Regions from separate parts of the Paenarthrobacter sp. YJN-5 genome, predicted to be linked through region 2. Evidence: riboswitches for the same ligand, from Rfam matches in the RefSeq annotation. Region 2 holds a riboswitch; each other region holds the start of a gene.

Region 1 (10,431 bases), 1.4 Mb from region 2:
GGTTCCCGTTGCGGTCCACCTCGACCACGCTGAATCCGAGGACCTGGCGCTGGAAGCGGTGGATCTAGGGTTCGGTTCGGTGATGTTCGACGGCGCCCATCTCCCTTACGACTGGAACGTGGAAGTCACCAGGCGCGTGGCCGCCTACGCGCACCAACGCGGGGTCTACGTAGAGGCGGAGTTGGGTGAGGTAGGAGGCAAGGACGGCGCGCACGCCCCGGGGGTCCGCACCGATCCCGCCGAAGCCGAAGCGTTCGTGGCCGCGACCGGCGTCGACGCCTTGGCCGTGGCGGTGGGCTCCTCACATGCCATGACCGAACGCCGCGCCGTCCTTGACCTGGACCTGATCACCAAACTGAAGTCCGCCGTCGGGAAGCCTTTGGTATTGCATGGCTCCTCCGGCGTCACAGACGAGATGCTCGTAGCGGCTATTGCCGCTGGTATGACTAAGATCAACGTATCCACACATTTGAACGGGTTCTTTACCCGCGCCGTCCGTGAGTACCTCGATGCCAACCCAGCAGTGGTGGATTCCCGAAAGTACATCAAGGCAGGGCGGGACGCCTTGGTGTTGGAATCTGCTCGTATGCTCACGCTGTTCGCCAAGGCGAAATAGCCGGACCGTGAAAGGCTAGTCATGACCCGCACCGACCGGTTGACCGCCATCCTGGACCTCCTGGCCGAGTCCGGCCGGATCGAGGTCGAGGACATCGTGACCCGGCTCGGGGTGTCGCCGGCAACGGCGCGACGGGACCTGGACAGCCTGGCCAAGCAGCGCCTGCTGAGCCGGACCAGGGGCGGGGCGACCACGGGCTCTGTTGCCTATGACCTTCCGGGCCGTTACAACCGTGACGACCACGCCGAGGCCAAGCAGGCGATCGCCCAGGCGGCCTCCGAGCTGATAGGGCCCGGCGCCGTCATCGGGCTCAGCGGGGGAACAACCAACACGGCCTTGGCCCAGATCCTCTCCACCAGGGAGGACCTCAACGCCCCCTCCAACCGGCCCACCCTCACGGTGGTCACCAACGCCATCAACATCGCCGCGCAACTGGCAGTGCGTCCCCACATTAAGATCATGGTGACCGGCGGGATCCTCAATCCGCGTTCCTATGAACTCGTGGGACCTTACACGGATGTCATCATGCAGAAAGTGGCCTTGGACATCGCGTTCATCGGCGTCAACGGCGTGGACCCGGAGCTGGGACCCACCATCACCGACGAGGGCGAAGCCATGGTGAATACGGTCATGGCGGGGAGGGCCACAGAGTCCTACGTGCTCGCTGACTCCTCCAAGGTGGGGCACCGGGCCTTTGCCGCGATGGCCGGCTACGAGTTCCGGCACCTCATTACGGACTCCGGGATCAAGCCCGCAGACCGCGCGGCGTTTGAAGCCAAGGGAACCGAGGTCATCGTCGCCGCCACGCACCTTGCGGACTGACCGCTCCCGGGGAAGCAACAGGATCTGAAGGCAAGATAGGAACATGCTCCTAGCCTCACGACGCCGCCTGCGCGCCGAAGTACTCATTGTTCTGGGTCTTTCGCTGGGCCAGTCTGCCGTGTATTCGGTGGTCCAGCTCCTGGACAAGATGACCAGGGCGCCGTTGTCGGAGGCAACCTCGACGCTCAACAGGTCCCAAAGCACGCGCGAGTACTTCGACCTCACCTACCAATTGCTGGACATCCTGTTCGCCCTGGTGCCGGTGGTCCTGGTTTTCTACTTCCTGTCCCTCCATGCCTCGGGAGGATCAGCATTTGCCCGTCTTGGCTTCAACTTCGCCCGGCCAGGCAAGGATGCGCTGCAAGGCCTCGGCCTGGCTGCGGCCATCGGGATTCCGTCCCTGGGCCTGTATGCCGCGGGCCGGGCACTGGGCATCACCACGGCAATCATTCCCAGCGGCTTGGACACGTACTGGTGGACCGTGCCCGTGCTGGTGCTCTCCGCCATCCGCCACGGGATCGTCGAAGAAGTCATTGTGGTGGGCTACCTGCTGGACCGTTTCGGCAAGTTCGGGTGGAGCACAGCCGCGGCAATCGTGGTCAGCGCGTTGCTGCGGGGCAGCTACCACCTCTACCAAGGGTTCGGTCCGTTCATCGGCAACGTCGTCATGGGCCTGGTGTTCGCGTGGCTTTATACCAAGACCAAGCGCGTGATGCCGCTGGTGATAGCCCACGCGCTGCTGGACATTGTGGCATTCGTGGGCTTCAGCCTCTTCGGGAAGGCCGTAGGGCTGGGCTGACCGGGTAGGCGTAGGACCGGGAGGCCTGTGGGCCTGGAAGCCCGGACCCGCCCCTTAAAGGTATTCGGCCGCCATCGGTGGGTGACGTCATTGGCACCCGCTGATGGCGGCCGAAGTATTGTGTGGAACAGCGTCAGATGGTGACGGCTCCTGCGGCGGTTTCGAAAGTGACGGACATGATGCCGGGGGTTCCGTGCGGTGCCATCCACTGGACGGCGACGTCCTCGAGCGGCTTCTCCACGGGTTCACCCAACCACTCGGTCACGCGCTCTGCGGAACCGGCAATGGTGAGGCTGGACATCTTGACGTCGCTCTCGTAGACCTTGGACGGGTGCAGGGACGGGTCGCCTTCCCACTTGAGCATGTACGGCACCTGGGGGTCGGCGATCAAGCCGAGGATGCCGATCTGCTGCCACACCAGTTCGCGGCCGTCCGGGAACTTGCGGTTGCCCGGGACTGCGGAGCGGCCGAGGCGTGCTTCGAACGGGGCAAGGTCGTCAACGGCGACGCACCAGCCCATCCATCCACCGCCGGCTGCCGAGCGTGCCCGGACTGCCTGGCCAAAGGGTGCCTTATCCGAAGCGGGGTGGTCCAGGACCTCCACGACTTCAAGGTATTTGCTGTCCGCCAGGGGAATGATCATGTTCCGGGTGCCGAAGCGGGGGTGCACTCCGCCCCGGACTGCGTCCACTCCCAGTGCTGCGGAAATTCGTTCGGTAGTGGCCAGGAGGCCATCTTTTTCACAAGCGTAAGAGACGTGATCCATGCGCATGGCTTCATCTTGGCACTTTGTGATTCGGGTCTCAGCTAAGTCTTGCCTAACTAAGGTGGGATGTTACGGTGTGCCCTGAGGCCGGGCACCGACCCCGGCCCTGTCCCGTCGCGGAAAGACCGAAAAATACTGTCTTCGTCATAAAGGTGGGTAATTCCGTGCCGGCTTCCTAGACTGGCCGCAGTTCCAAGCACTCCCCGTTACTAAACCCATGCGCTACGAAGAGGAGCCACGTCATGTCCCAGGGATGGTCTTTCGAAACCCGCCAGATCCACGCCGGCCAGGAGCCGGATGCTGCAACCGGTGCACGCTCGCTGCCGATTTACCAGACCACTTCCTTCGTGTTCCCCAGCGCGGAGAGTGCCGCCAACCGGTTCGCGCTGGCGGAACTGGCTCCCATCTACACCCGCATTGGCAACCCCACCCAGGACGCAGTGGAACAGCGCATTGCCAGCCTTGAGGGCGGGCTCGGGGCCCTGCTGCTCAGCTCGGGCCAGGCGGCGGAGACCTTCGCGATCCTGAACATCGCCGAGGCCGGTGACCACGTGGTGGCCAGCCCCAGCCTGTACGGCGGAACCTACAACCTCCTGGCGCACACCCTGAAGAAGTTCGGTATTTCCGTGACCTTCGTCGAGGATCCGGACAACCTGGAGCAGTGGCGCAACGCCGTGCAGCCCAACACCAAGCTGTTCTTCGGCGAAGTTGTATCCAACCCCCGCCAGGACGTGCTGGACATCGAAGGCGTCGCCGCGGTTGCCCATGAAGCGGGTGTCCCGCTGATCGTGGACAACACGCTTTCCACGCCTTACCTGATCCGTCCCATCGAGTGGGGTGCGGACATTGTGGTCCACTCGGCCACCAAGTACCTGGGTGGTCATGGTGCTGCCATTGCCGGGGTAATCGTGGATTCCGGAAACTTCGACTTCAGCCAGGACCCGGAGCGCTTCCCGAACTTCAACACCCCCGACCCCAGCTACAACGGCCTGGTCTACGCCCGGGACCTCGGCAAGGACGGCGCCCTCGGCGCCAACCTTTCCTACATCCTGAAGGCCCGCGTCCAGTTGCTGCGCGACCTCGGTTCCGCAGTATCGCCGTTCAACGCCTTCCTCATTGCCCAAGGCCTGGAAACCTTGAGCCTGCGGGTGGAGCGTCACGTGGCCAACGCCACCAAGGTGGCCGAATGGCTTGAAGCCCGTGACGACGTCGAAGCGGTCGCCTATGCGGGCCTGCCATCAAGCCCCTGGTACGACCGTGGCCGCAAGTACGGTCCCCGCGGCACGGGAGCCGTTGTTGCCTTCACCATCAAGGGTGGCGTCGAAGCCGGCAAGCGCTTCGTCGATGCCTTGGAACTGCACTCCCATGTGGCGAACATCGGTGATGTCCGTTCCCTGGTCATCCACCCTGCGTCGACCACCCACAGCCAGCTGACCGCTGAACAGCAGGCCGTTGCCGGAGTGAACCCGGGCCTCGTCCGCCTGTCCGTGGGAATCGAGCACATCGATGACATCATTGCCGACCTCGAGGCAGGATTCCGCGCGGCAAAGGGTGCCTGACCCCGCCTGACGTGCGTCGCGGCGGGCCGCCCGGACTGAGGATTCTTCGCCGGGCGGCCCCGTCACGTGCGCATTCGTGAACTAAAACGCCCTGAACCGTCATACTGCTGTCACATTCTTCGCCAGAACGGCCGTTCTCTTCCTAAACTCTAGGTGTTAGGTCATGAGTGCCAGCGATCAGCCCCGGCTTGCTGGCCGGCAACCCTCCTCCGCGGTGGGGTGCCCCGGGTGAGGACCTGGCCTGCCGCAATAACGGCGGCGGGCAAGCGCGAGGTTTAGGTGTCAAAGGAATGACCATTACTGCCACATCCCTTCCCACATCGGAAGAACAGGACGGAACCGTCAAATACGCCCGGGTGGGTTCCCTGGAGCTGGAAGCCGGCGGATTTCTCCCGGACGTTGTCCTGGCCTATGAGACTTGGGGCAAGCTCAATGCCGACGCCTCAAACGCCGTCCTCGTGGAGCACGCCCTCACGGGTAGTACGCACGTTGCACGCGGCGCCTCGGACGAGGAGGGCTGGTGGGAGCAGCTGGTTGGCCCGGGCGCAACGATCGACACCAACAGGTTCTTTGTCATTTCCATCAACATCGTGGGCGGCTGCTACGGCAGCACCGGGCCGTCGTCGCAAGCCCCGGACGGCAAGCCTTGGGGCTCCCGCTTCCCGCTGGTGACCCTGCGCGACAGCACAGTGGCCGAAGCCCGGCTCGCCGACGCCTTGGGGATCCGGCAGTGGCATGCAGTGCTGGGCGGCTCGATGGGCGGGGCGCGCGCCTTGGAATGGGCGGTGACCTTCCCGGACAGGGTAGAGCGCTGCGCCGTGATTTCCGTAGGTGCCTACAGCACCGCGGAGCAGATCGCGTTTGCGCAGGCACAGACGCTCGCAATCCGCCAGGATCCGAACTTCAACAACGGCGACTACTACCATGGCCCGGCACCTGAAACCGGCCTTGCCTTGGCGCGGCGGATTGCCCACATCACGTACCGTTCCGCGCTGGAGCTGGACCTCCGCTTCGGCCGGGAAGCGCAGCCGCAGGAGAAACCGCTGGCCGCCGCCGTGCTGGGGGAGCGGGGGCGCTACCAGGTGGAGAGTTACCTGGACCACCAGGGCACCAAGCTGGTGCGCCGCTTCGATGCCAACAGCTACATTGCGATCACCGAGGCCCTGATGTCCCACGACGTCAGGCGGGGACGCGGCCCGCTCAAGGAAGCGTTGTCCCGGGCCACGGCACAGTTTTTTGTGGCGGCCGTGAACTCCGACCGGCTCTACTTCCCGGCACAGTCGCACGAACTCGCCGAAGCCTTGCCGGGCGACGTCCCGGTCCACATCATCGAAGCCCCCATTGGGCACGACGGCTTCCTCACGGAGATCGGCCAGCTCGCGGGCCAGCTGGGCGCAGCCTTCTTTGCCGAAGACCTCAGCCGTTCATGATCTCGCCGCGCTGCTTCATGTAGTCCTCCATGGCGATCTCGCCGTTGCTGAACTTCGCGTCCAGCTCTGCGAGCTTCCGCGCCCGGTAGCCCTGCGGCGCAGAGCCTCCACTTGGCGGGGGCGGCACCTGTGGTGAAGCGCCCGACGGCGGTACCTCCGGCGGCGTTGCATCAGCCGGGCGGATGTCGGCTGGTCCCGTCGGGTACCCGGGGTAGTTCTGCGGGGGATAGGCCTGGCCGGGGTAGTTCTGCGGCGGGTAGCCTGGCCCGGGCAGGTTCTGCGGCGGGTAGCCACGGAAGCCGTCGTTATGGATTCGGCGCGCCTTGGACCGGTTGTACATGCGGATTCCAACTGGAATCACCCATGAGCAGACGATGATCCAGAAGATCAGATTGTTCACAGTGGAGCCCTCCTAGGTCCTATCCCAGCTTAGCCCCGTCGCGTCAGACCAGCCTGGTTCTCATTCCCAGGAACCGCCCGTAACGGTCCACTTCGGCTTCCAGGGCGGCCTGTACTTCGGGGGTGGCGGGGCGGTTCATGCGGACCTCCACGTCGCACCCTCCGCCGGCGAAGTGATGCCGCCACCAACCGGCCAGGCGCCCGTCCAGGAGCACTACGTGCATGGGGCCGTTGTCCTCGGGAAAATAGGGCGCAGTGCCGCCGAGGTAGTGCCGCGACTGGGAATAGCCCATCACGTACTCGTCGTAGCACTGGATGAGGTCCACGCGGGGATAGCCGGCGCCTGGGTCCGGTGCGGAAAAGCTCCGGTCATCGTTCGCAGCGCTGGCGAACCCCGCGTCCACGTAGTAGTCCACGTCGTCGATCCTGACGATGGACAGCGTTCCCGAAGACAGCGCGCTGGCCACCTGCAAGCCGCGTTTTACGTCCTTCATGGTCAGTCCCGACCACACTGCGCAATCCTTGACGGTGGCCGGTCCACGGCTGCTGAAGTACCGCAGCACCAGCCGTCCCAAGGCCTCGTCGCGCCCTTCGGCCGAAAGATCTGCCGGACCAACATCCGGAACCCGCTCCGAAAACAAGGCGTAGGTCTGCTTGAGTGCGCCCCCGGGGGACCGGACGGGGGTTCCGCTGACGAGGACCCTGCTGATCTCCGCGTGCATCAGGTGATACACGAACGCCAGTCCCTTGCCGGGCAGGCCTGCTTCTTCCATGGCCGCGCCAAGTTCCTCGCGGGTCTTGTGCGCACCGCCTTCCACGGCTGCAGCCAGCACAGCGGCGCTGCGTCCGGCACTCTCCCCATCGACGCCGGTCTGCCGGTACATGCCCTTGTTGCCCCAATGGAGCCGCTCCGAAGACAGGGCCATCAACCAGCCAAGATCATCCCGATGCACAAAATGCCACGTGGGGCGGAGGATGTGGGTCCGCAGGACAATCCCATCAGCCACCAGCGCCTCGACGTCAGCGGCGGTGGCACTGGCCGCGCGCTGTGCCACCGTCCACCGGGCGTAGGGGAACTCCTGGGCCTGGACGGCGAGGAGGTTGCGGACAACCTCTGCTGCGTTGGCGGCGAACGGGGCCCGGAGTTGCTGATGGCCCAGCCGGGCCCCGACCACATCGTCCGGCCGCCACTGCGATGCAGTCACCGGGCCCACGCACCAATCATCGGACCCATGCAGCAGTCACCGCGTTCACGGGAGGTTCACGCTAGCCGCGCGGCAATCCGGTGACATCCGGACCGAAGACGGGACCCGGCGTCGGGCGCTTAGGCGTGATGCCATCCCCGGAAGATTGGTGCCGCAACCTGCGGATGACCCACGGGACGAAGTACTCGCGGGCCCACACGAGGTCCGAGGACCTGGCTTCGCGCCACGTGCGCGGCGGGAGGGGTTTGGGTGCCATCGGTTCCAGGGTGTGTGGCACGTTCAGTGCCTCCAGCACCATGGTAGCGATGGTGTGGTGGCCCAGCGGCGAGAAATGCAGCCGGTCCACGTCCCACATCTGCGGATCAGCGAGTTGCCGCAGGGACCACATGTCGGCGACCACTGCGTCGTGCCGGGCGGCGACGGTTCGCAGGTTCTCGTTGTAGATGGCCACCTTGCCGCGGATCCGGCTCAGCACCGACGCCGCAGTATCAGGGCCGTTGAACAGCACCACGGTGGCGCCGCCGGAACTGAGTTCCTGCACGGCGGCATCGAGCTTGTTGGCCAGGACGTCGGGGTCGCCGCCGGGGCGGATGAGATCGTTGCCGCCGGCCGAGATGGAGACCAGGTCCGGTTGGAGTGCCAGGCACGGGCCCACCTGCTCGTCCAGGATCTGCTGCAGCAAACGCCCGCGGATGGCAAGGTTGGCGTAGGCAAAATCATCATGCCCTCGCCCGAGTTCCTCCGCCACGCGATCGGCCCAGCCGCGGAACCCGCCCGGGCTCCCGGGTTCAGGATCTCCAATGCCTTCGGTAAACGAATCTCCCAGCGCCACGTACCGGCTCCAGGGATGCTTTTGGACAGTTCCTCCGTGCGTCACCAATGAATTGCTCTCACTCACGATTCATATCCTGCCCCGTACATGCGAACCTACGCGACCGTAAGTTGTTACCCGCGGGTAACTGCAAGAATGGACCCATGACTGAAGCCGGAGCTTTTCCCTCACCCGTTGTCCTGTGGTCCCATGACGAAGCCGAACGGGCCGGCAAGCCCCTTCTGGTCCTGCTTCATGGATACGGCTCCAACGAGGACGATCTCTTCAGCCTCGCCGGCCTGCTGCCCGCCGACTTCGTCGTGGCCTCCCTGCGGGCTCCCATGCCCATGGGCCCCGGGTTCACGTGGTTCCCGCTGACCGCCTCGATCGACTACTCCCTGGACGCCGTGAAGCTGGCGGCAGAGTACGCCCTCGAATGGTTGGACACTGTCAAGGCGAACCACTCGTCCGTGACGTTGCTGGGGTTCTCCATGGGCATGGCCATGGCAACCACCATGCTCCGGTACCGGCCCGCCGACTTCGCTGCCGTCGTCGGGCTTTCAGGCTTCGTGATCGACGCCGGAGCTGACGCGGACTTCCGCGACGACGAACTGGACGGCTCGGTGCCGATGTTCTGGGGACGCGACCAGCAGGATCCGGTGATCACTCCGGACAAGATCGAATACACCATGGGCTGGGTCCGCAAGCATGTGGACCTCACCAAGGTGCTTTACACGGGAATGTGGCACGGCATCAACCAGCAGGAAATCGGCCATGTGGGCGAATTCCTCACCCACAAAGTACTCGGCTAGGAACGTCCGGCGATCCTGACCGTCTGGCCGTTCACTGTGACGGTGTCGCCGGGATGGAGCTGGCGGCCACGGCGTTCTTCGATGTCGTTGTTGACTTTGACCAGTCCGTTCTTGATGAGCTCCGTCGCCTCGACTCCGTCCTCCACCAGGTTGGCAAGCTTCAACAGTTGCCCCAGGCGGATCATGTCGTCGCGGATGGGAATCTCTTCGATTTCGGGATTGCTCATAGAGCAATAATGCCTGAAGTAGTGTGGTGACAGTGCCGAATCCTTCCCACCGTCCCGCGTTTCCGCTTGCCCTCGGGCTGCCGCTTGCCCTGGTGACAGGCCTGGTCCTGCCGCTCCAAGGCCGCATTAACGGGGCGCTCGCCGTCAAGCTCGAGGATGGCATTACCGCTTCCGTGGTGAGCTTTACCACAGGCCTGGTGGTGATCGCGGCTATCTCGCTCGCTACGCCCAGAGGCAGGTCGGGGCTGCAGAGTATTCTCCCGGCCGTCCGCAACCGCAGCTTCCCGCCGTACTACGTCATGGCCGGGGCCGTCGGCGCCCTTTTCGTTTTTGCGCAATCCTTCACGGTCGGCTTGCTGGGCGTCGCGCTGTTCACCGTTGCCACCGTTACCGGACAGACCCTCAGTGGCCTGCTGGTGGACCGCATGGGCATCGCTCCCGGCGGCAAGCGGTCCATCACGGGCGTACGGGTCCTGGGAAGCGTCCTCACCGTGGCCGCGGTCGCCTGGGCCGTGTCCCCGCGCTTTGGTGGAACGGCCGACGTCGGCGCTTTGGTGCTGCCGGTCATCCTGCCTTTGGTGGCGGGTTTCCTCATGAGCTTTCAACAGGCCATGAACGGGACCGCCACCGTCCACTACGGCACCCCCATCGCGGCCACGCTCGTCAATTTCCTGGCCGGCTCCGCAGTCCTCTGGGTGGCCTTGCTGATCAAGCTCGCGGTAGCCGGGGCCGGGAACCCCCTTCCCTCCGAGTGGTGGTACTTCGCCGGCGGACCGTTGGGCTGCATCGCCATCGGCCTGGCGGCCCTGCTGGTGCGGAGCCTTGGCGTCCTGGTCACCGGGCTTGGCATGATCGCCGGGCAACTGGTGGGGTCCTTGGTGCTCGACGTCGTGATCCCCACTGCGGGCACGGTGGTCGCCTTGCCCACGGTGCTGGGCACGCTCCTGACGCTGGCGGCGATCGTCGTGGCCAGCCTTCCCTGGCC
Region 2 (10,431 bases):
CCTCGGCATCGGACGGGTTGCGCGCCATGCGCATCGCCGCCGAGTAAAGCTGGTCCACATACTGCATGGCGTCGCGCTCAAAGCGCGCCCGGCGCTGCTCGGCGGTTTCGGTGGAAGGATCGACGGCGGCCGGGGCCTGAGCGTCGTCGCCGGCTGCCTGGTCCCTGGCCGCTGCGGCCGGTTCAATGGTGCTCATCGATGCCAAGTCTACTGTCAGCTGCAGTGAATCCGGCTGCGCGGGCGACGTGGGCCCCGGTAAATCCGTGCGGTCCCTCACCAAGGTCAAAAAACCAACTCCGTTCGTGAAGCGGCAACACCATGCCGCGGCCCGGTCTTCACCGCGCCTTCTGTTCACAACGGCCACCGGTGGGTAAATATTCCGCAAAGGTGCAAGACTAGAGCAGACTGCACCCCTTGAACACGACGTCAAACGACGCCTGTGGCCAATCATCCAGGAGGCAAGACATGTCTGTAATCCGTTTCCTCGCGCGACCCATGCTCGCATCAAGTTTCGTCATTACCGGGCTGGACAAACTGAAGAACGCGGATGACACTGCCAGGCAGTTATCGCCGGTACTTCGCCGGGCTTCCGAGTCCCTTCCTTTCCAGACAGACGAGAAAGTCCTGGCCCGCGTCATCGGTGGCGCGCAGTTGGGGGCAGGTGCCCTCTTGGGCCTGGGAAAAATGTCCCGTTTCGCTGCCACCGTGCTCGCTTTGACCTCGGCGCTTAACACCTACGTGGAGTGGCGCTCAGCGGATATCAGCACCAAGGAAGGCCGTAACGCCCGCCGTGCCCAGCTGCTGAAGAACATTTCCCTGACCGGAGGCGTGCTGCTCGCTTCCGTGGACACTGCCGGACGCCCCAGCCTGGCATGGCGCGCCGAACACCTTGCCGCCGACGCAAAGAAAGTCACCGGGAAGCAGATCAAGCGCGCAGACAAAGCAGTACGCAAGGCCGTCGACCACGCAGTTGGAGCATAAGGAAGCATGACTGGTACCACCGCAGCAAACACCGGCACGGAAAGCGCCGCAGCACAATCCCTCTGGCCGGCGCCCTTTGCCAAGCAGCCGGTCGATGCCACGGTAACGGTACCGGGCTCCAAGTCCTTAACCAACAGGTTCCTGATCTTGGCGGCCCTGGCTGATGGGCCGTCAAGGTTGCGGGCTCCCCTGCACTCGCGGGACTCCGCCTTGATGGTCCAGGCCTTGCGCCACTTGGGAGCGACCGTCACCGAGGTGCCGGGCGACGGGGACTACGGTCCCGACCTCGAGATCAGCCCCATCAGTTCGACGGACACTCCCTCCGACACCTCCATCGACTGCGGCCTTGCCGGAACGGTCATGAGGTTTGTTCCCCCTGTGGCGGCCCTCCGCCGGGGAACTGCCGTCTTCGACGGCGACCCCCATGCCCGCAAGCGCCCCATGGGAACCATCATCGAGGCGCTCGTAGCCCTTGGGGTTCCGGTTCGCGCCGAAGGCGGCAGGACGCCGTCGGCCCTGCCTTTCGCGGTGGAAGGCACCGGCGAAGTCCGCGGCGGGCATCTCGTGATCGATGCCAGTGCCTCGTCGCAGTTCGTATCGGCGTTGTTGCTGGTGGGTGCGCGCTTCACCGAGGGCCTGCATCTTGAACATGTCGGCAAGCCGGTGCCAAGCCTCGACCACATCAGCATGACAGTGTCCGTGCTCCGCAGCGTCGGGGTCAGCGTGGACGATTCGGTGCCCAACCATTGGCGCGTGGCTCCCGGCCCCATCCGTGCCTTCGACCAGCGCATCGAACAGGACCTGTCCAACGCCGGTCCCTTCCTGGCCGCCGCACTGGCCACCCGCGGCACCGTCAGAATTCCCAACTGGCCCCTCCGGACAACTCAGGTGGGTGATCTCTGGCGCAGCATCCTCACCACCATGGGGGCAACCGTCACCCTGGAGGAGGGCACGCTCACCGTCACGGGCGGTCCCGACATCAAGGGGGCGGACTTTGACGAGACCAGCGAACTGGCTCCCACCGTTGCCGCCCTGTGCGCTTTGGCCAGCGGACCCTCCCGCCTGACCGGGATCGCCCACCTCAGGGGCCACGAAACGGACCGGCTCGCCGCGTTGGTGAACGAGATCAACCGCCTCGGCGGGGACGCGGAAGAAACCGCGGACGGTCTCATCATCCGTCCGGCTGCCCTGCACGGCGGCGTCGTGCACAGCTATGCGGACCACCGCATGGCTACGGCGGGTGCCATCCTCGGGCTCGCCGTGGAAGGGGTGGAAGTGGAAGACATCGCCACGACTTCCAAGACGATGCCCGAATTCCCGCACATGTGGGCAGCCATGCTCGGGCAGGCTTCCCGCGATTCCGGTGAATTCCCACAGGCGGGCACAACCGGGGGCAACCGCTGACCATGGGCCGCGACGCACGCTCCTGGGACGAATCGGATGTCCGCATCCGTCCGAACAAGAAAGGTTCCAGGCCCCGCACCAAGGACCGCCCCAGCCACGACGACGCCGTGGTGGGACGAATCATCACGGTCGACCGCGGGCGCTACACCGCGATCGTGGGCGAGGACTCTGACAACGAACGCGTAGTCATTGCAGCCAGGGCCCGCGAACTCCGCCGCACGCCGGTGGTTCCGGGCGATTTCGTTGCCTTGGTGGGCGACGTCTCCGGCAGTCCCGATACCCTGGCGCGGCTGGTCCGCGTCGAAGAACGCCGGACCCTGTTGCGTCGCAGCGCTGATGACACGGACCCGATCGAGCGGGTAGTGGTGGCGAACGCCGACCAGCTGGTAGTGGTGGTGGCCGCGGCCAACCCGGAGCCGCGTACAGGTTTCATCGACCGCGCCTTGGTGGCAGCCTACGACGCCGGCATAGAGCCGCTGCTGCTCATCACCAAAGCGGACGTCAAGGATCCGGCGGAACTCCTTTCGAACTACCTCAGCCTGGACTTTCCGGTCATCATCAGCCGCACGGCGGATTCACAAGCGTCCGGCATCGATGCCCGCTCGGACGACGGCTTGTCCGCCCGGCTCGACAGCGAAGCGGTGTCCCGCCTGCGGGACCACCTCGACGGAAAAGTGACCGTCATGCTGGGGCACTCCGGCGTCGGCAAGTCCACCATGGTCAATGCGCTGACGGGCGCGGAACGGGCAACCGGCGGAGTCAACGCCGTGACGGGCCGCGGCCGGCATACTTCATCGTCCGCCCTGGCCCTCAAGCTGGCCGACGCTCCGTCGGGCAGCTGGATCATCGATACTCCCGGCATCCGTTCCTTCGGATTGGCCCACGTCGACCCGGACCGGATCCTGCACTCCTTCCCGGACCTCGAGCCCGGGACCGAAGACTGCGAACGGGGCTGCAAACACGACGCCAACGCCGTCAACTGCGGGCTGGACGCCTGGGTCAACGAAGGGCACGCCGGACCTTCCGGTGCCGCCCGGCTGGCGTCCCTGCGCCGGCTTCTCGGAGCGGACCCGCGCCTGGAGGCGAAGGAAACCAAGGAACTCGGCACCGTCAACTGAGGCGGGAAAAGCACCACTTCCCGGGTGCAGGGATTGTTTCACGATAGTTTGGTGGCATGACCCAACCCGTTTCCAGTTACAACGATGACCTGCGGCTGGCCCACGTCCTGGCCGATTCGGTGGACGCCCAGACCATGGACCGGTTCAAGGCCCTGGACCTGCAGATCGAAACCAAACCCGACCTGACGCCGGTCACCGATGCGGACAAGGCAGCCGAGGAAGCCATCCGCGGCCAGCTCTCGCGTTCGCGTCCCCGCGACGCCGTGCTGGGCGAAGAGTTCGGCAGCAGCGGCCATGGATCGCGGCGCTGGATCATCGACCCCATCGACGGGACGAAGAACTTTGTCCGGGGGGTGCCGGTGTGGGCAACCTTGATCGCCCTCGTTGACGAGGACGAGCCCGTGGTGGGTGTGGTCAGCGCGCCGGCACTCGGCAAACGCTGGTGGGCCGCCAAGGGCATGGGAGCCTACACAGGGCGGTCCCTCGCGTCGGCCACCCGTTTGAAGGTCTCCAACGTCTCTTCGCTGGCGGACGCGTCACTGTCCTTCTCGAGCCTTTCGGGATGGAAGGAGCGCGGAAACCTGGACGAATTCCTTTCGCTCACTGACGACGTCTGGCGGACCCGCGCCTTCGGGGATTTCTGGTCCTACTGCCTGGTGGCCGAAGGTGCCGTAGACATCGCCTGCGAACCGGAACTAAACCTTTACGACATGGCTGCATTGGTGCCGATCGTCACGGAGGCCGGCGGCAGGTTCACCTCGCTTGAGGGCGAAGACGGCCCCTTCGGCGGCAACGCGCTGGCCACCAATTCCATCCTCCACTCAGAGGTCCTGAAGCGCCTCAACCCGGAGATCGACGATCTCCTTTAGCGCGCTCCGGCAACAGCCGAACCGTAATGCTGCGAATAATCGACGGCGACAAACCCACTTCAGGGTGCCATCGCCGTCGATTATTCGACCAAAACGGGATTCGGCTCTCTCCGTAACAAACCGCTTAACAAACTCCTTCCGCTTTGAATCGTCCGCGGAAGGTGCCCTAGTCTCTTTTACAGGTCACGAGTGCCAGCGCTAAACCCCGGTTTGCTGGCCGGCAACCCTCCATTCGCGGTGGGGTGCCCCGGGTGACGACCAGGCCGGTCCGGAACGGATACGGCAAGCGCGGATCCCTTGGAGGGGTCCTTCTTGAGTGAGGTCCCATGAGCACTGTTACGTTCGATTCCACCGTCCTGCCCGCTTTCGGAGATGACCACGCGGCACACGAAGCCCTCGCAGCGCGACCGCTGGCCGCCGTCACCGGAGCAGAGCTGCAGGCTCCCCTGATCCAAGGGGGACACGTCAGGTACGCAAACCTTGACTACGGCGCGTCGGCCCCGGCCCTGACCATCGTCTCTGCCTACCTGAACGAGATTCTGCCCTATTACGCCAGTGTGCACCGTGGCGCCGGTTACGCGTCCCAAATCAGCACGTCCGTCTATGAAAACTCGCGGAACATCGTGCGGGACTTCGTTGGCGGCCGGCCGGATGATTCAGTCATCTTCACCCGCAACACCACCGATTCGCTGAACCTCCTCGCCGGATGCCTCCCCCGGCTTGACGGCGCACCGGCCGGTGAAGTCCTGTACCTCGACATCGAGCACCACGCCAACCTGCTCCCCTGGCAGGGCGTACCGCACCGCAGCGTCATCGCCTCCCCCACGTTGTCAGCCACCATCGCCAACCTGCGCGATGAGTTGAGCCAGGGCGGAATATCCTTGCTCGCTGTGACCGGCGCTTCCAACGTCACCGGCGAAATCCTGCCGATCGCAGAGCTCGCAGCGTTGGCGCATGAGTTCGACGCGCGGATCGTCGTCGATGCAGCCCAGCTCGCCCCGCACCGGCGCATCAACATTTCCGAGAGCGACGTGGACTACGTCGTCTTCTCGGGGCACAAGCTCTACGCGCCCTTCGGCGCAGGCGTCGTGGTCGGCCGTCCCGATTGGCTCGACGCCGGAACCCCCCACCTTGCCGGCGGCGGCGCCGTTCGTGAAGCGCGCCTGGATTCGGTGAGCTGGGCAACTGGTCCGGCCCGGCACGAGGGCGGTTCCCCCAACGTCCTGGGGGCAGCCACCTTGGCGCGGGCTACCCAGGTGCTGGCCGGCTTGGACCAACAGGACTGGCACAACCATGAGGTTGCCATCCGATCCTTCCTGGTTGAGGGCTTGGAATCCATTGAAGGGGTCACCGTCCACCGGATCTTCAGTGATTCCACCGACACCATCGGCGTCGTCAACTTCTCCGTTGAAGGCTTCGACGCGGGACTGGTGGCGGCTTACCTGGCCGCCGAGCACGGCGTAGGCCTGCGCGATGGCCGTTTCTGCGCCCACCCGCTCCTGAAGCGCCTCGGCTTGCCGTCCGGTTCACTGCGCGCCAGCTTCGGCGTCGGCTCCCGGCTTGAGGACGCGGCCAGGCTGCTGGCCGGCATCCGGCAACTGAAGACCACCGGACTTGGCTGGGATTACGTCGTGGACGAGGGCCGTTGGGTCCCCGCAAACGATCACCGCAGCTACCCGGAGTGGGCGCCCAATACGCCCGGAACCGCCGGGGCCGCTCCCTGCACCGTGGACTAGGAGCCTTCCCGGCCTTGGCGCCACGTTGCTGCGGTAGATTCTTTGGGTATCCCTGACTACTGCCGCTGAAGGAGTCCCCCGCGTGTCCACGCGTTCAAGCAATGAATCCGGAGGATCACTGCCCTCCGGCCTCCCGGTTTCTTCCGGAAGTGCCGGACACGCCGGACGCGCCGGCGGCCCAAAGCTGCAGGCGCACCGACGTCGGGAACTGGGGCAGAGCTTCCAGGACGGCGGCGAACATTATGATCGGGTCCGCCCCGGGTACCCGGTGGATTCCGTCGATTGGCTGCTGCCGCCGAACGCAAGGACCGCGGCCGATATCGGCGCAGGAACAGGCAAGTTCACAACACTGCTGCTCGACCGGGGCCTGCAGGTCAGCGCCGTCGACCCTTCCTCGGGCATGCTGGACCAGCTGCGGAAGAACTGCCCGCAGGCGCACGCCGTTGAAGGTACTGCCGAAGTGACGGGACTGGCGGACTCAGCTTTCGACGTCGTCAGTGTCGCCCAGGCCTGGCACTGGTGCGATCCGCTCAAGGCAAGTACCGAGATTGCCAGGATCCTCCGTCCGCACGGAACGCTCGGCCTCATTTGGAACCAACTGGACACCTCCGTGGCCTGGGTTCATCGCCTTTCACGCATCATGCATGCCGGTGATGTCCATAAGCCGGGGTTCCGGCCAGTGGTGGGCCCGGAGTTCGCGAACCTCGAAAGCCACGTCACCAGCTGGCGGGACGCAGTGTCCCCCGAGGACATCATGGAACTGACCAAGTCCCGCAGCTACTACCTGCGCGCCAATCAGGCCACCCGGGAGAAAGTGATGGGCAACCTGGAGTGGTACCTCTACGAGCACTTGGGCCATGCCCGCGGCTTGCTCCTCGCCTTGCCGTACGTGACGCACACCTGGCGGGCCCGCAAGGCCTGAGCCGGCGGCCACGGTAGGCTTGGAACGTGAAGACCAGCACGCCCTCCTCCTCGATCGAGGACTACGTCAAGGTCATCTACTCCTACACGGAGTGGCAGGACAAGCCGATCACTTCCTCGCAACTTGCCCAGCGGTTGGGGGTTGCCAACTCGTCGGTGTCCGAGATGGTCCGCAAGCTCAAGGACCAGGGCCTGGTGGACCACCAGCCCTACAGCGCCATTCGGTTGACCCCTGAAGGCATGCGGCTGGCACTGTCCATGGTGCGCCGGCACCGGCTGATCGAGACGTACCTCGTTGAAGAACTGGGCTATAGCTGGGACGAAGTCCACGATGAAGCCGAGATGCTGGAGCATGCCGTCTCCGACACCTTCATCGAAAGGATGTCCGCGAAGCTCGGCCATCCCGTGCGGGATCCGCATGGTGACCCGATCCCCGCGTCGGACGGATCGGTGGAGTTGCCGCATGCCTACCGCCTGATCGAACTCGACGAGGGCCATTCCGGCCGTATCACCCGCATCAGCGATGAAAACCCCGATTTGCTGCGCTACTTGGCCGCCGAGGACATTTCCCTGGATGCCCGCGTGGAAGTGGTGGGGCGCAAGCCCTTCGGAGGGGCCTTGGTGGTCCGCGTGGGCAGCGGTTCCGCCCGGCGCGAATTCGACCTTGCCGACGAAGTAACCTCAGCGCTCTGGGTCCAGAGCACCGGCACCCACGAAGGCTGTGTCCTCACGCGCTGACTCAAGCGGGCACCTGGCGGTCAGCCTGGCTGGTGGGCCGTGCCGCCGTCGTCGGCCGCTTTTCCGCCTTCGCTGCCCGAAGCAGCCGCCAGCTGTCCCGCCGCTGGAGGTACTTCGTTCCGGATTCCGACGGCGGAGGCCAGGCCACCCAGGAAGAACAGTCCCGCTGTGACCCAGAGGGCGGCATAGAGGCCCTCCCTGGTAAAAGCGGGGCCGACGATGAGACCTGCGAAGGCAATACAAATGAGGCCGGCTATGCGGGCCACTGCGTTGTTGACGGCAGATCCTATGCCTGCCTCCTCCGTTGGCACCGCACCGAGAATGGCTGCGGTGAGTGGTGCAACCAGGGTGGCAAGGCCCACGCCGAACACCACTTGGCCGGGGAAGACCTGCGTCCAATAATCCAACGGTTCCTGGATGGACAGCGACATGAGGAACCCGGCACCGCACAGCAAGGGGCCCGCCGCCATGAACCACCGGGGCCCGTGCTTACCGGCCAGTCCGCCGAAGTACGAGGCAGCCAGCATAAGGATCACGGTTCCGGGCAGCAGGGCGATCCCCGCCGTCGTGGCACCCATGCCGCCCACCTGCTGAAGGTAAATGCCCAGGACGAAGAATCCCAGGGAAATGGCACCGTAGATGGCCAGGGTGGCCAGGTTGCCCCAGCCGAAATTCCGGATGCCGAACAGCCGCAGCGGCAGCATAGGTTCTGCGGTCCTGTTCTCATGGAGCAGGAAAAGCACCAAGGCAAGGGCGCCCACCACCAACGGCAGCCACACCTGCGGGGCCGACCACCCCAGACGACCCTGCTCAATGAAGGCAAAGACCGGGCCGCCAAGCCCCACCATCGCCAGGGCAGCTCCTGTGTAGTCGATCTTCTTCCTCTTGTCCCTTGCGGCATCGGAACTTCGCAGCCGCACCAGCATCGGCCAGATCACCGCGGCTGGAATGACGTTGATGAAGAAGATGACACGCCAGGACAGCAGGTCAACGGAGACGCCCCCGATCAAAGGCGCAACGATCGCCGCCGCACTCGTCCAACCGGACCATTGGCCGATGGCCTTGGATTGGGCCGGACCGGAGAACGCCGTCACGATCATCGCCAAGGAACTTGGTACCAGGAGCGCGCCGGCAATCCCCTGCAGCGCGCGGGAGATCACCAACATTTCGCCGTTCCATGCCAAGCCGCACAGAACCGAGGTGACTGCGAACCCGGCCAGTCCCCATTCGAGGATCCTCGCCCTGCCAAAATGGTCCGACAACGAACCGGCAACAAGGATGAGGGAACCCAAGGTCAGCAGGTAGGCATCCACCACCCATTGTTGGATCACCAGGCCGCCGCCCAGTTCGCGCCCGATCGCCGGCAGGGCGAGATTAACCACAAAGCCATCCAGGATGGCGATGAAAGATGCCACGATCGCCACCGCCAGGACCCGCCGCTGCAAGGGTGTGCTGGGTGGCAGGGCCGCTTCAGCCGTCATGTGCACAGCCTACGCTTGCCGTATCGTTGAGTGGTGATCAGCAGACGTGATGCCGCTTTGGCCCTTGATATCTCCATGGAAATGGCCCAGCGCCACGGCATCCCGCCACGGCTGTCGGAATCGGACCTTCGTGATCTCCAGGACAACCCGCCGCAATGGTTGGTCCAGTCCCGCGCAAACCGTACCGGCAAACGTCCGGTGTGGGTGCACCTGGACTGCGCGGTCTGCAACTACTCCGAGGCAGTCAGGCCCAAGAAATGGTGGCCGGAGTTCTCATTCGTCTACTGCGGGCATCACCGCAGCAGGGAGCTGCCCGAGTTGTTCGCCGGGGACGTACGAACCGAGTATGAGGGTATCGGCAGCCGCTTCGTGGGCGTCGTGGACGTCCGCGCCGAAGACCAATAACCTCCTTCGGTCGTCCTGGCATCTGACCGGGAAGCCAAGGCTGCCTCAGCCCATTTCCGACGGAACCGCAACCAGCCCCACCAGATTTCCCTCCCGCAGAACCGTCAAGGGGAACGGCTGGCCGATCGCCTCCTCGAAGAGCAGCTTCTGCAGGCTCTCGGCACTGGAAACGGCCCGTCCTTGCGCTTGGAGAACCACATCCCCCGGCTGCAACCCGGACAACTCGGCCGGTGAACCGGCGATCACTTCCACGACGCGCAGCCCTTCCTTCTGGCCCGTGCGCACCACCGCGCTCGCGTCGAGCGGTATGGGTGTGCTCACCAGACCCAGATAGGCCCGGTGGACGCGACCATCCTTGAGAAGGGACGAGATGATCCGCTGGGTTGTCCTATTAATGGGAACCGCCAGGCCAAGTCCCAGCCCGGCAACGGCGGTATTGATGCCCACAATGCGCCCCTTGGTGTCAGCCAGCGCTCCCCCGGAGTTCCCGGGGTTCAGTGCTGCGTCGGTTTGGATCACATCTTCGATCACCCGCCTGTGCTCCCCTGCACGCACCGGAATGGACCTTCCGAGTCCGCTGACAACACCCGCCGTCACGGAGCCGGACAGCCCCAAGGGATTACCGACGGCGATGACCAACTGGCCCACCCGCAGGAATTCCGCGTTCCCCAACACAGCGGGAGGCGGGGTTCTGCCCAGTCCCCTAACCACGGCGAGGTCGGACAACGGATCGGCGCCCACCAGTTCGACGTCGCTTTGCTTGCCGTCAGCGAAGACG
Region 3 (10,431 bases), 1.0 Mb from region 2:
GTCGGCGATCTCTCCGGCGGTCCCGATGATCGAATCACCTGCGCCGCCGCTGCGGGCCTGCAGGATCTGCCGCAGCGTGGACCCGGGACGAGCCGCTTTGGCGAAGTGTTCCAGCGTTCCTTGGTTGCTGTTGGTGCTCAGCTCGGGGAGGGGCTGATCGAGGTCGAATTGCTTGAAGTCGATCACCGAAAGGTAGGAGATCGAGTTGAGCTGGCTGTCGATGTCCCGCTGGGTCAGCTCCTTGCGCCGTGCCCGCAGTTCCTCCCCCTCCGCGGCAGACCCCACCACGGTGGGCTTGAGGACAAAAAGTACCTTGACGTCGTCGGGATTCCGTCCTGCATGTGCGGCTTCGGCACGGATGGAATCGCGGTAGGCCTTCATCCCGTCGACGCCCCGGGCCAGGGCGATGGCGACGTCAGCGTGGCCACCCGCGAACGCCTTGCCCCGGGGCGATGCACCGGCCTGCACCAGTACGGGTTCCTCGGGAAGGGGTGCCGTATTCAGCGGACCCCGGACCTTGAAAAACTGCCCGTCGTGGTTGATGGGATGGACTTTGGTGTGGTCCGCAAACCGGCCTGCCTCCACGTCCTCCAGCACGGCGTCCGGTTCCCAGCTCCGCCAAAGCCGCCGAACGACGTCGACGAATTCCTCCGCCTTTTCATACCGCAGGTCGTGCTCGATCTGCTGGTCCAGTCCGTAATTCTGCGCGGCGAGGTCGCTGCCGGAGGTCACCACGTTCCAGCCGAGTTGGCCCCCGGAGAAATGCTGCAGGGTGGCAAGGAGCCTGGCCGCGGTGAAAGGCGGGTAGAAGGACGCGCTGATGGTGGGCACAATGCCGAGGTGTTCGGTCGCGGACAGCAGGTACGGCACCAGCGCGAGGGGATCGTGCTTGGGAGCGAAGGAGGCGTGCGCAAGCGACACTTCCGCGGTGCCGCCGTACGTGTCCGGGACGGTGAGTGAATCTTCGATGATGAACAGGTCCAGCCCCGAGCGTTCAAAAGCCCGGACGGCCTCCTGGTAGAGCGCAGGCTTCTTCCAGTCGTAGCCCAGGCTGTAGCCGGGAGTCCCCCAGCCCTGGACACCGAATCCATGGCCCACGAACCATCCGAAATGCAGCATGGGCTTGAGTGTAGAACTGCTCTGTCCGTTCACCGCGACCTGATTTCATGCGAAGTTACAGGGGGTCGTATTGCGTCAATTATGCTCCCGTGACGTCTTAAATGGTCCAGTCCCGGCGGCCGGTCCGGTTACGCAACATGACGACGGCGGGACACCCGCCACATGCGTCGCAACGGCCGCGGATGTTATTTTCTTCTTGAGTAATGAGTACCAGCGCCAAGCCCTGACTTGCTGGTCGGCAACCCTCTCCCGCGGCGGGGTGCCTCAGGTGACTACTCGGCGTATTCGACACTTCGAACTGCAAGCGTGACTGAGGAGCACATTAATGCCTGAACCCACCGAAGAGAGACTTTCCTACCGTTTGATCACGGGCCCGGACACCCGGGACTTCTGCGAACGGATCAGCAACGCCCTCGCTGAAGGCTACGTCCTGCATGGCAGCCCGTCGGCCACCTTCAACGGCACGGACGTCATCGTGGCACAGGCCGTGGTGTTGCCTGCCGCCGTCGCCAGCGCGGATGCCGCCGTGGCCAATGCCGTGGATGAGCTGGAGAACGACGAGGACGAGGCAGCATTCGAGGGCCACGCATGAGCTACGCCGGAGACCTGACCCCGCAGGATGCCTGGGCGAAGCTGCAGGACGGTGCCATCCTGGTGGACGTCCGCACCGAGGGCGAATGGGCCCACATCGGCATCCCCGACACCAAGGCCACGGAAAACGATCCCCTGTTCATCCAGTGGAACCTTGCAGGCGGCGTCCCGAACTCCCGCTTCATCGAAGACCTGCAGCAACAGGCACCCGAGGGAGACGGCGTTGAGCTTGTGTTCCTTTGCCGGTCCGGACAGCGCTCCATTGCTGCGGCCATCGCCGCAACACAGGCAGGTTTCACCGCCTACAACGTCCTCGAAGGCTTCGAAGGTGAACCGGACCGTTACGGCGAACGAACCGTCAACGGCTGGAAAAACCGCGGCCTGCCAACCAACCTTGGAAACGAATAAGAAGTGACTTTCAACCCTGACGCCGCCGGCTGGAATCCAGACACCCAAGCCGTTCGCGGTGGCCTTGACCGTACCAATTTCCAGGAAACGGCGGAGCCCGTCTTCCTCAACTCCGGCTTCGTCTACGAGTCGGCGGCAGCTGCCGAGCGCGCCTTCACCGGGGAAGACGAACGCTTCGTCTACTCCCGCTACGGCAACCCCTCCGTTGCCACCTTCCAGGAGCGGCTGCGTCTCCTTGAAGGCACCGAAGCCTGCTTCGCGACGGCGTCGGGCATGTCCGCAGTCTTCACTGCCCTTGGTGCCTTGCTGGGCGCCGGCGACCGGGTGGTTGCCGCCCGCTCGCTCTTTGGTTCCTGCTTTGTGATCCTCAACGAGATCCTGCCGCGCTGGGGCGTGGAGACCGTGTTCGTGGACGGCCCCGACCTTGACCAGTGGCGCGCTGCCCTCTCCGAGCCCACCACCGCGGTGTTCTTCGAGTCCCCCTCCAACCCGATGCAGGAGATCGTGGACATCGCAGCCGTCAGCGAGCTCGCGCACGCCGCCGGGGCAACAGTGGTGGTGGACAACGTCTTTGCCACTCCCCTGCTCCAGCGCTGCGGCGACCTCGGCGCCGACGTCATCGTGTACTCCGGCACCAAGCACATCGACGGCCAAGGCCGCGTACTGGGCGGTGCGATCCTGGGTACCAAGGAGTTCATCGAAGGCCCGGTCAAGCAGCTCATGCGGCACACCGGACCGTCATTGTCCGCGTTCAACGCGTGGGTGCTGACCAAGGGCCTGGAGACCATGGGCCTGCGGGTGAACCACAGTTCCGCCTCTGCGCTGAAGATTGCCGAATGGCTGGAAGACCAGCCTGCGATCAACTGGGTCAAATACCCCTTGCTCACGTCCCACCCGCAGTATGAGCTGGCCGCCAAGCAGATGAAGGCCGGTGGTACCGTGCTGACGTTCGAGCTTTCGCCGTCGTCCGGCCGCTCCACCAAGGAAGCCGCGTTCGCCTTGCTCGACGGGTTGCGGGTCATCGACATCTCCAACAACCTGGGCGACTCGAAGTCGCTCATTACCCACCCGGCTACCACCACCCACAGGGCCATGGGACCCGAAGGCCGTGCAGCCATCGGGCTCTCCGACGGCGTGGTCCGGTTGTCCGTTGGGCTCGAGGACGTCAACGACCTCATCCTGGATCTGGAGAAGGCCCTCAAACAGGTCTAATCTCATGCCATGAGGCATCCATACCGCCGCGCGGGGGCTGTCATTGTTGCGGGTTCGGTCGTGTGGCTGGCGGGAATTTCTCCCGTGCCCCGCGTCTATACCACCCAGGATCCGGCCGAGCGTTTGAGGCTGCTTCTAAGGGGTGAGCGGGGATGGGTGGCGGGCCACCACGTGGCCGCAGCCGGGACCGCGGCCGTGCCGATTGGATTCGCCGCCTTGGCACGGGCCATGCCTGACGCCAAGGCCAGGCACTGGCTAGAGGCTTCGGCTGCCGCGCTCTTGGCCGGAGCTCCGCTGTTTGTGTACAGCCTGTCCCGGAGGGCGTCGGACCTTGAACGGTTTGCGTATCGTCGCGGCTCGAATGTTCCGTTCCTGGGCTACTCATGGCTGCACATTGCCGGCCTGGCCGCCCTCGGCACCGGCCTCCTGCGATCGCCGGCAAAACGCTGGGTGGGGGTGACGGCCAGCAGCGCTGCGGTACTTTTCGCTGGCATCCTGCTCAAGGCCAAGGACATTCCGCCGTTCGTCTTCTACGTCACGGAGGCGACTGTGGGAGGGTACTTGATGGTGTGGGATCCGGAGCCTCCCGCGGGCGATCCCGGGGTTGGTTGAGTTCCTAGGCCCGGCGGACGCGTGCCAGCACGGGATCGGGATCCTTGATGGCACCTCCCGGTGTGCCGGAGGCGGTGACTTTGACGGCATGCCCCACCACAGCACCCAACGCCTCTACACTCGGCGGACTGCCTGCGGGGCTTTGGCCGTCCCGTTGGCGGCTGTTGAAGCGTGCCGCAGCTTCCCGTTGCTGATGGGCGCCGTTTCCGCGCTCCAGGATGTCCGCTAAACCTGCTTTCACCAGTTCCAGCTCGCCCTGTTCCGTCAAGACAGGGGCCAAGTAGTCCACCAACGCCCACACCACGCTTGTGGCCGGTTCGGGACGGAATTCGCCAAAGTCAAGAAGGTCACCCCGCAAACCCATGTTGCTGGCTTGGAAACTGGCCATGCGCAACAACGCCGTCGGCACCGAGGCGGGTTCAACGCCGTCGAGCATCTCCCGGGTGGCCGTCTCCACCAAAGCCCGCACCAGCACGGCGATCAAGGCCGCATCCTCCGAACGCAAGCAGACGTCGGCAACCCGGACTTCCACTGTGGGGTGGTCCCGGGAGAGGCGGGCGTCAAAGTAGATCATGCCCTCATCCAGCAGCACGCCCGTCTCCAACAACCGCTTGACCATCCGCCGGTAGGAGGTCAGCGAACCGAACACTGCGGACGGCCCGGACGTGGGCCAGCGGTTCCAGGCCTGGGTGCGGTAGCTGTCAAAGCCGGTGGCCTGTCCGCGCCAGTAGGGAGAATTGGCGCTGATGGCGGTCAGGACAGCGAGCTTGTCCCGGATGTGGTCCAGAACTACGACGCCTTCCTCAGGCGATTCCACCGAGGTGTGCACGTGGAAGCCGCACGTCAGCTGCTCGTACGCCGTGAGTCCAAAACGCTCCAGCATCTCCGCGTACCTGGGGTTGGGCGTCGTGTGCGGGGTGGAAGCGAGGGGCGAAGTGGCAAGTGCGGCTACGCGGGCCCCGTGCTTCCGGGCGGCCTGGTCTGCCATGGCCCGGCCCCGCCTGATCTGATGCAGCAACTCGTCGTAGGTATGGCAGGGCCGGGTGCGGGTCTCGATCTGTTCGAGCTTCAATTCATGGGTGAGCTCTGAACCCTCTGCCTCGGAAGTCCCGTCCTGCGGCGCTTCTCCGCTGATCAACGCATCCGCGAGGGCCAGAGGTTGACCCGTCACGGGATCGACGATGAGCAGCTCCTCCTCCACCCCGAAAGTACGCATGCTCCATTTTGCGCCCCACGATAGCCGCGGCAAACAAACCCCGCCGCCATCTGGTCCGTCAATTTTTGCTGGATCATTCGCCCCTGACCGCAGGCGATGCCCCGGATTGGCGGGCCTGCCCGAGGGCCAAGACCGGAATGATCCAGCAAATTTCTCGTCGGGCTATCCACATAAGGCCCCCGACCACTCCTGGGCGGGGCGTCGATCGTGGCTTGCTGGCCCTATGGATGCGTTTGAATTCCTCACAAGGGTGGGCGGAGTCGCCAAGATCGGGCTGCTCCGGGCCAACGGGTACACCCCCGCCGATATCCGGAAGCTCGCAGGTGCTTATCAGCCCAGGCATGGTCTGTGGGCTATACCGTCGGCTGACCCTGCTGTCCTCAAGGCGGTTTCCAACAACGGCTACCTGACATGTGCAAGCGCAGCGCTCAGGTACGGTCTCTGGCTCAAGACCACACCGGCAAAGCTTCACTTAGCCACCCGGCACGGCAGAGGGCACGGCTTCGTGCGGCACGGCGGTCTCCGCTTCGGTCCGGAGGCCAATCTTCCCCTTGCCTCCGTGGAAGATACAGTCCTGCATGCTTTGACGTGCCTCTGCGCCGAAGATGCCATCGCCGGAGCCCAGTCGGCCATCAAGAAGTTTGGTTTGTCGCGGGACCTGCTTCGCAGCGAGCTCCAAGCCCGGTATTTCGGCACGGCACGGCGTCGCTTAGAGATGGCAGACGGGGTCTCAGAGTCCGTGCCGGAGATCAGCGCCCGCCTTCTCTTCGAAGCAGAAGGGCTGAAATTCCGCCGACAGGTACGGATAGAAGGCGTAGGAAGGGTGGACACCCTGATCGACGAATGGCTGATTGTGGAGGTCAACGGTTACCAATTCCACAGCTCCCGTTCAGCATGGCGGAAGGACATGGCCCGGCTTAACGCTGCGCAGGCGCGTGGCTACCATCTCTTGAGCTACGCCCCGGAGCAGATCTGGAACTCGCCGGAGCACGTCATGGCGGAAATCCGGGGCTTCCTGGCCAGGGGAAGACCCCGCCATTTGGGGTGATGAACAAAATTTGCTGGATCATTCGCACCTGACCTCAGGCGAAGCCCCGGAATGGCGGGGTCCCCGAAGGGCCAAGGCCGGAAAGATCCAGCAAATTTGAAGGACCCGGCCTAGTCCTGGAAGTACTCCACCTTGGCGCCGATGGTGTTGAGCCGCTCGGCGAGGTCCTCATAGCCACGTTCAATGACGTAGATGTTGCGGAGCTCCGATGTTCCGCGGGCGGCAAGCATCGCAAGGAGCAGGCACGCCGCCGGACGGAGGGCCGGAGGGCAGCCAATCTCGGCGGCACGCCACTTGGTGGGGCCGTTGACGTAAATCCGGTGTGGATCCAGGAGCTGGACCTGGGCGCCGAGCTTGTTGAGCTCGGTCAAGTAGATGGCGCGGTTCTCGTAGACCCAGTCGTGGATCATGGTCTGGCCCTCGGCATTGCCGGCGATCACGGCGAAGAAGGGCAGGTTGTCGATGTTCAGCCCCGGGAAGGGCATGGGGTGGATCTTGTCCTGCGGGGCGCGGAGCTCGGATGGCTTGGTGGTGACGTCCACCAAGCGGGTACGTCCGTTGCGCGCTTTGTATTCGCCGGAAATCTCCAGCTCCTGGCCCATCTGCTGCAAGGTGGCCAACTCGATCTCCATGAACTCGATGGGCACCCTCCGGATGGTCACCTCGGAGTTGGTGACGATGCCGGCAGTAATAAGGGACATCGCCTCGATGGGGTCCTCGGAGGGGAAGTACTCGATGTCCACGTCGATGCTGGACCGGCCGGTGATGCGCAGCGTGGTGGTGCCAATGCCTTCGATCCCCACACCCAGGCCCTGCAGGTAGAAGCACAGGTCCTGGACCATATAGTTGGGGCTGGCATTGCGGATAACGGTGGTGCCTTCACGGTGCGCGGCAGCCATGATCGCATTCTCGGTCACGGTATCGCCGCGTTCGGTCAGCACGAACGAGCGGTCTTCGCCGTCGGCCGGAGGAGCTGCTACGGAGTAGAACCCGGACTTCGCCTCGACCCTCAGCCCGAATTCGCGCAGCGCCTGCATGTGGGGCTCAACGGTGCGGGTTCCCAGATCGCAGCCACCGGCATACGGCAGCAGGTATTCGTCGGTCTCGTCCAGGAGCGGTCCCAACAGCATGATGACACTGCGGGTCCGGCGCGCTGCATCGACATCCATGGTGCCGAGATCCAGCACTTCGGGACGGCGGATGCGCAGATCGCTGTTGTTAAGCCACGTGCACTCGACGCCGATGGACGTCAGGACCTCGACGATCCGGTTGACCTCTTCAATCCTTGCCAAACGACGCAGGGTGGTGGTTCCCCGGTTGATCAGGCTGGCGCACAGCAGGGCCACGCCGGCATTCTTGCTGCTGTTGACGTCAACGGCACCGGACAACGTCCGCCCGCCTTCAACCCTGAGGTGGGTCATCTGGGGACGGCCTACCTTGACGATGGAACGGCCAAAGATGGCCTCAAGCCGTTCAATCATTCGAAGGCTCAGGTTCTGTTTGCCCTGCTCCATGCGGGCCACGGCGCTCTGGCTGGTTCCCAGCTCGGCGGCCAGCTGGCCTTGGGTCCAGCCCTTCTCGCTGCGGGCGTCGCGAAGCAGAAGGCCAACGTGTTCGGCAGTAGGTTGGGTCATAACCCAAGAAATATCACAAGTGAGTTAGAAGGCCCGCGCAAAACGCCGATTCAGCGATTAACGTCACATCGTACCCGGGCGGTGCGATATAAAGCTCGACGGCGGACTGTCGGCCAAGGTGCGGGGGTCAGGCCTTCCAGTACCCCAGGACGTCGATCCGCCGTCTATCCACTCCCACAACCTTGCGCAGGTGTTTGGCAATGGCGCGTGCACTGGAGGCCTCGCAGGCAACCCAGAAAAAGTCCTCCTCTGGCGAAACGGCTTCTGCAGTCAGCGACGAGCAGACTTCTTCCGCCAGGGCCGCTCCGTCACGCTTGCGGGGAATCCAGGTAACAGCATCGCTTGGCGACGTCCGGACCTCAAGGGAAGGATCGGCGTCGTGCTGGAATTCCAGCCAAAGGTGCGCCGGCGCCGTGGATCCCACGTCGGAACGCGCATCCAAGAGTGAGTTGATGGCCGGGATCGAGGCGGGATCGCCAACGATCCAAAGGCGCCGCGCCGGCTGCGGGAAATCGAAGGCGCTGCCTTGGACGGTCGCTTCGATGGTGGCGCCGGGCTGCACCGTACGGGCCCAGTCAGCCGCGACTCCTGCGTGCATGGCGAAGTCCATGCTGAAAGTTCCGGCCCGCACATCCGGACCCACCAGGGTGTAGGCGCGCTGATGACCCTTTCCGCCGTCGTCGAACCACAGCCTGATCCACATGGTGGGGTGCAGCTCGGAGTTTATCAGCAGCCCACCGTCTTTGACGTTGATGCGGAGGAAGTCAGGGCTAATTTCTTCCCGCCCGATGACTTCCAACGTGAAGTCCTTGGCACCCATCGCTTTGAGGACGATGCCTTCCCAGCTCCGCTTCAAGCAACACTCCTTCATGAATGGCAGGGATTTTGAGAAAGCGGCCGCACCGCCTATCTTGAACTTAAGTAAGCCTAACCTAACTCGAAAGCAGTCCCGGAACTATGACGCCAGCGTCGACGTACAACCCGCCCGCAGAAGGTTCCGGGATCTACCGGGACGAATGGGGCATCCCCCACCTGTGGGCTGACAGTGCCGATGACCTGGCCTTCCTCCAAGGCTTCAATGCGGCAGCGGACAGGTCCTGGCAGATCGAACTGGAACGCTGGCGCTCCGAAGGACGGACGGCCGAGCTCCTGGGATCCGCGGTCCTTGAGTGGGACCGTTTCGCCCGGCAGGCCCGACTGGACCATACTGCGCAGCGCTGTTTTGAAGGGTTGGACGAGGCCACCCGCCGCTGGTGTGGGAAATATGTGGACGGCGTGAACCAGGCTTTGGCGGACGGCCTGCGGAGCGGCGCGGAATTCGACCGGGCCGGCGCTGCGGCCGAACCGTGGAATCCCTGGACCCCGCTGGGAGTTTTCCTTGTTCACCACATCCTGTTCTCCACCTTTCCCAACAAGCTGTTCCGCGCCCACGTTGCCCGTGCCCTTGGCGCCAAGGCAGTGGACCTGTTCAGCATCGAGGCACCGGTATGGTCGGGCAGCAACGCGTGGGCTGCACATGGATCCGTCACTGAAAGCGGGCTTCCGCTGGTGGCCGGCGACCCCCATCGCCTCATGGAACTACCCGGCGTGTACCAGCAAGTGCACCTGGCCTGCCCGGAGTTCGACGCCGTCGGGTTCGCTTTCCCGGGTGTCCCCGGGCTGCCGCATTTTGCGCACACAGGTCACACCGCCTGGGCCATCACCAATGCCATGGCCGACTACCAGGATCTCTTTGAAGAACACCTCCGCCGGCTCCCCGTCCGTGGGGATCCCGCCGAGCGGGTGCTCGCGCGGGGCCCCAAGGGTTGGGAGGTCGTTGAGGCCGGGGTCGAAACCATCACCGTGCGGGGCGGCGAGCCGGTCCGTGTGGAAGTTCTCCAGACGCCCCGCGGTCCCGTTATTTCACAAACGCCCGACGGCGGCGCGCTGAGCTTGCGCTTCCCCGCGTCGGTTGAAGGGCGGCTGGGTTTCGAATCCCTCCTTCCGCTGTTGCGGAGCCGGAGCGTGGCAGATGTGGAGGCTGCGTTCGATTCATGGGTGGAACCCGTCAACAGTGTCATAACAGCAGACATCCATGGCTCCGTACGACAATTCGTGGCCGGCCTGGTTCCGCAACGCAATCCTGCAAACCGTCGCTTGCCTGTTCCAGGCTTCTCCTCCCGTCACGGATGGGACAAGCAGTACGTGGCTCTTCCCCGCACCAAGGTCCGGCGTTTCGCCGTCAGCGCCAACGATCGCGCAGCCGGCGGTGGGGACTCCGTAGCTTTGGAGTTCGCTCCGGAACACCGGGCGCGGAGGATCCGCGAGCTCTTGGAGGCCACCTGGGAACCCTTCACGGCGGACCACATGCGGGCCATTCACTCGGACACGTACCTGGGGCCGTGGCCACACTTCCGGAAACTCTTGGCGGCCCTCGATGCAGATGATCTTTCCCCGGAGGCGTCGTCCCTCCATGCCAGGCTTCTCGAATGGGATGGTCGGATGGACTCCGGGAGCCATCTGGCGGCGTGCTTCGCAGCGTGGCGGGGTGCCCTGGTCCAAAGGATCGTCAGGCATACCGCCTTGTCTGCCCTTGCCGGGCCGACGGGATT

Evidence for each region. Region 2 has a riboswitch for S-adenosylmethionine ahead of HMI59_RS07855 (aminotransferase class V-fold PLP-dependent enzyme). Riboswitches for the same ligand answer to the same signal wherever they lie in the genome.
Region 1: linked by a shared signal. The riboswitch ahead of HMI59_RS14430 (homoserine O-acetyltransferase) and the one ahead of HMI59_RS07855 (aminotransferase class V-fold PLP-dependent enzyme) in region 2 are both predicted to bind S-adenosylmethionine.
Region 3: linked by a shared signal. The riboswitch ahead of HMI59_RS02895 (DUF1737 domain-containing protein) and the one ahead of HMI59_RS07855 (aminotransferase class V-fold PLP-dependent enzyme) in region 2 are both predicted to bind S-adenosylmethionine.

The regions. Positions count from the first base shown of each region.
Region 1 covers NZ_CP053544.1:3,049,399-3,059,829, reverse strand. Annotated here, with positions in the region: gene HMI59_RS14455 (class II fructose-bisphosphate aldolase) at 1-616, shown strand, start outside; gene HMI59_RS14450 (DeoR/GlpR family DNA-binding transcription regulator) at 638-1,438, shown strand; gene HMI59_RS14445 (CPBP family intramembrane glutamic endopeptidase) at 1,482-2,237, shown strand; gene HMI59_RS14440 (VOC family protein) at 2,371-3,009, opposite strand; gene HMI59_RS14435 (bifunctional o-acetylhomoserine/o-acetylserine sulfhydrylase) at 3,246-4,562, shown strand; SAM riboswitch class IV at 4,722-4,837, shown strand; gene HMI59_RS14430 (homoserine O-acetyltransferase) at 4,853-5,992, shown strand; gene HMI59_RS14425 (hypothetical protein) at 5,979-6,392, opposite strand; gene HMI59_RS14420 (winged helix DNA-binding domain-containing protein) at 6,436-7,596, opposite strand; gene HMI59_RS14415 (SGNH/GDSL hydrolase family protein) at 7,658-8,494, opposite strand; gene HMI59_RS14410 (alpha/beta hydrolase) at 8,572-9,219, shown strand; gene HMI59_RS14405 (RNA-binding S4 domain-containing protein) at 9,216-9,446, opposite strand; gene HMI59_RS14400 (DMT family transporter) at 9,470-10,431, shown strand, end outside.
Region 2 covers NZ_CP053544.1:1,645,900-1,656,330, reverse strand. Annotated here, with positions in the region: gene HMI59_RS07880 (sigma-70 family RNA polymerase sigma factor) at 1-286, opposite strand, end outside; gene HMI59_RS07875 (DoxX family membrane protein) at 466-981, shown strand; gene aroA (3-phosphoshikimate 1-carboxyvinyltransferase) at 988-2,385, shown strand; gene HMI59_RS07865 (ribosome small subunit-dependent GTPase A) at 2,388-3,503, shown strand; gene hisN (histidinol-phosphatase) at 3,560-4,372, shown strand; SAM riboswitch class IV at 4,554-4,667, shown strand; gene HMI59_RS07855 (aminotransferase class V-fold PLP-dependent enzyme) at 4,699-6,108, shown strand; gene HMI59_RS07850 (class I SAM-dependent methyltransferase) at 6,227-7,030, shown strand; gene HMI59_RS07845 (metal-dependent transcriptional regulator) at 7,057-7,767, shown strand; gene HMI59_RS07840 (MFS transporter) at 7,788-9,254, opposite strand; gene HMI59_RS07835 (hypothetical protein) at 9,324-9,653, shown strand; gene HMI59_RS07830 (S1C family serine protease) at 9,699-10,431, opposite strand, start outside.
Region 3 covers NZ_CP053544.1:610,180-620,610, reverse strand. Annotated here, with positions in the region: gene HMI59_RS02900 (NtaA/DmoA family FMN-dependent monooxygenase) at 1-1,152, opposite strand, end outside; SAM riboswitch class IV at 1,319-1,432, shown strand; gene HMI59_RS02895 (DUF1737 domain-containing protein) at 1,445-1,711, shown strand; gene HMI59_RS02890 (rhodanese-like domain-containing protein) at 1,708-2,118, shown strand; gene HMI59_RS02885 (O-succinylhomoserine sulfhydrylase) at 2,122-3,330, shown strand; gene HMI59_RS02880 (hypothetical protein) at 3,340-3,942, shown strand; gene HMI59_RS02875 (glutamate--cysteine ligase) at 3,947-5,158, opposite strand; gene HMI59_RS02870 (endonuclease domain-containing protein) at 5,382-6,206, shown strand; gene HMI59_RS02865 (UDP-N-acetylglucosamine 1-carboxyvinyltransferase) at 6,317-7,840, opposite strand; gene HMI59_RS02860 (siderophore-interacting protein) at 7,968-8,696, opposite strand; gene HMI59_RS02855 (penicillin acylase family protein) at 8,798-10,431, shown strand, end outside.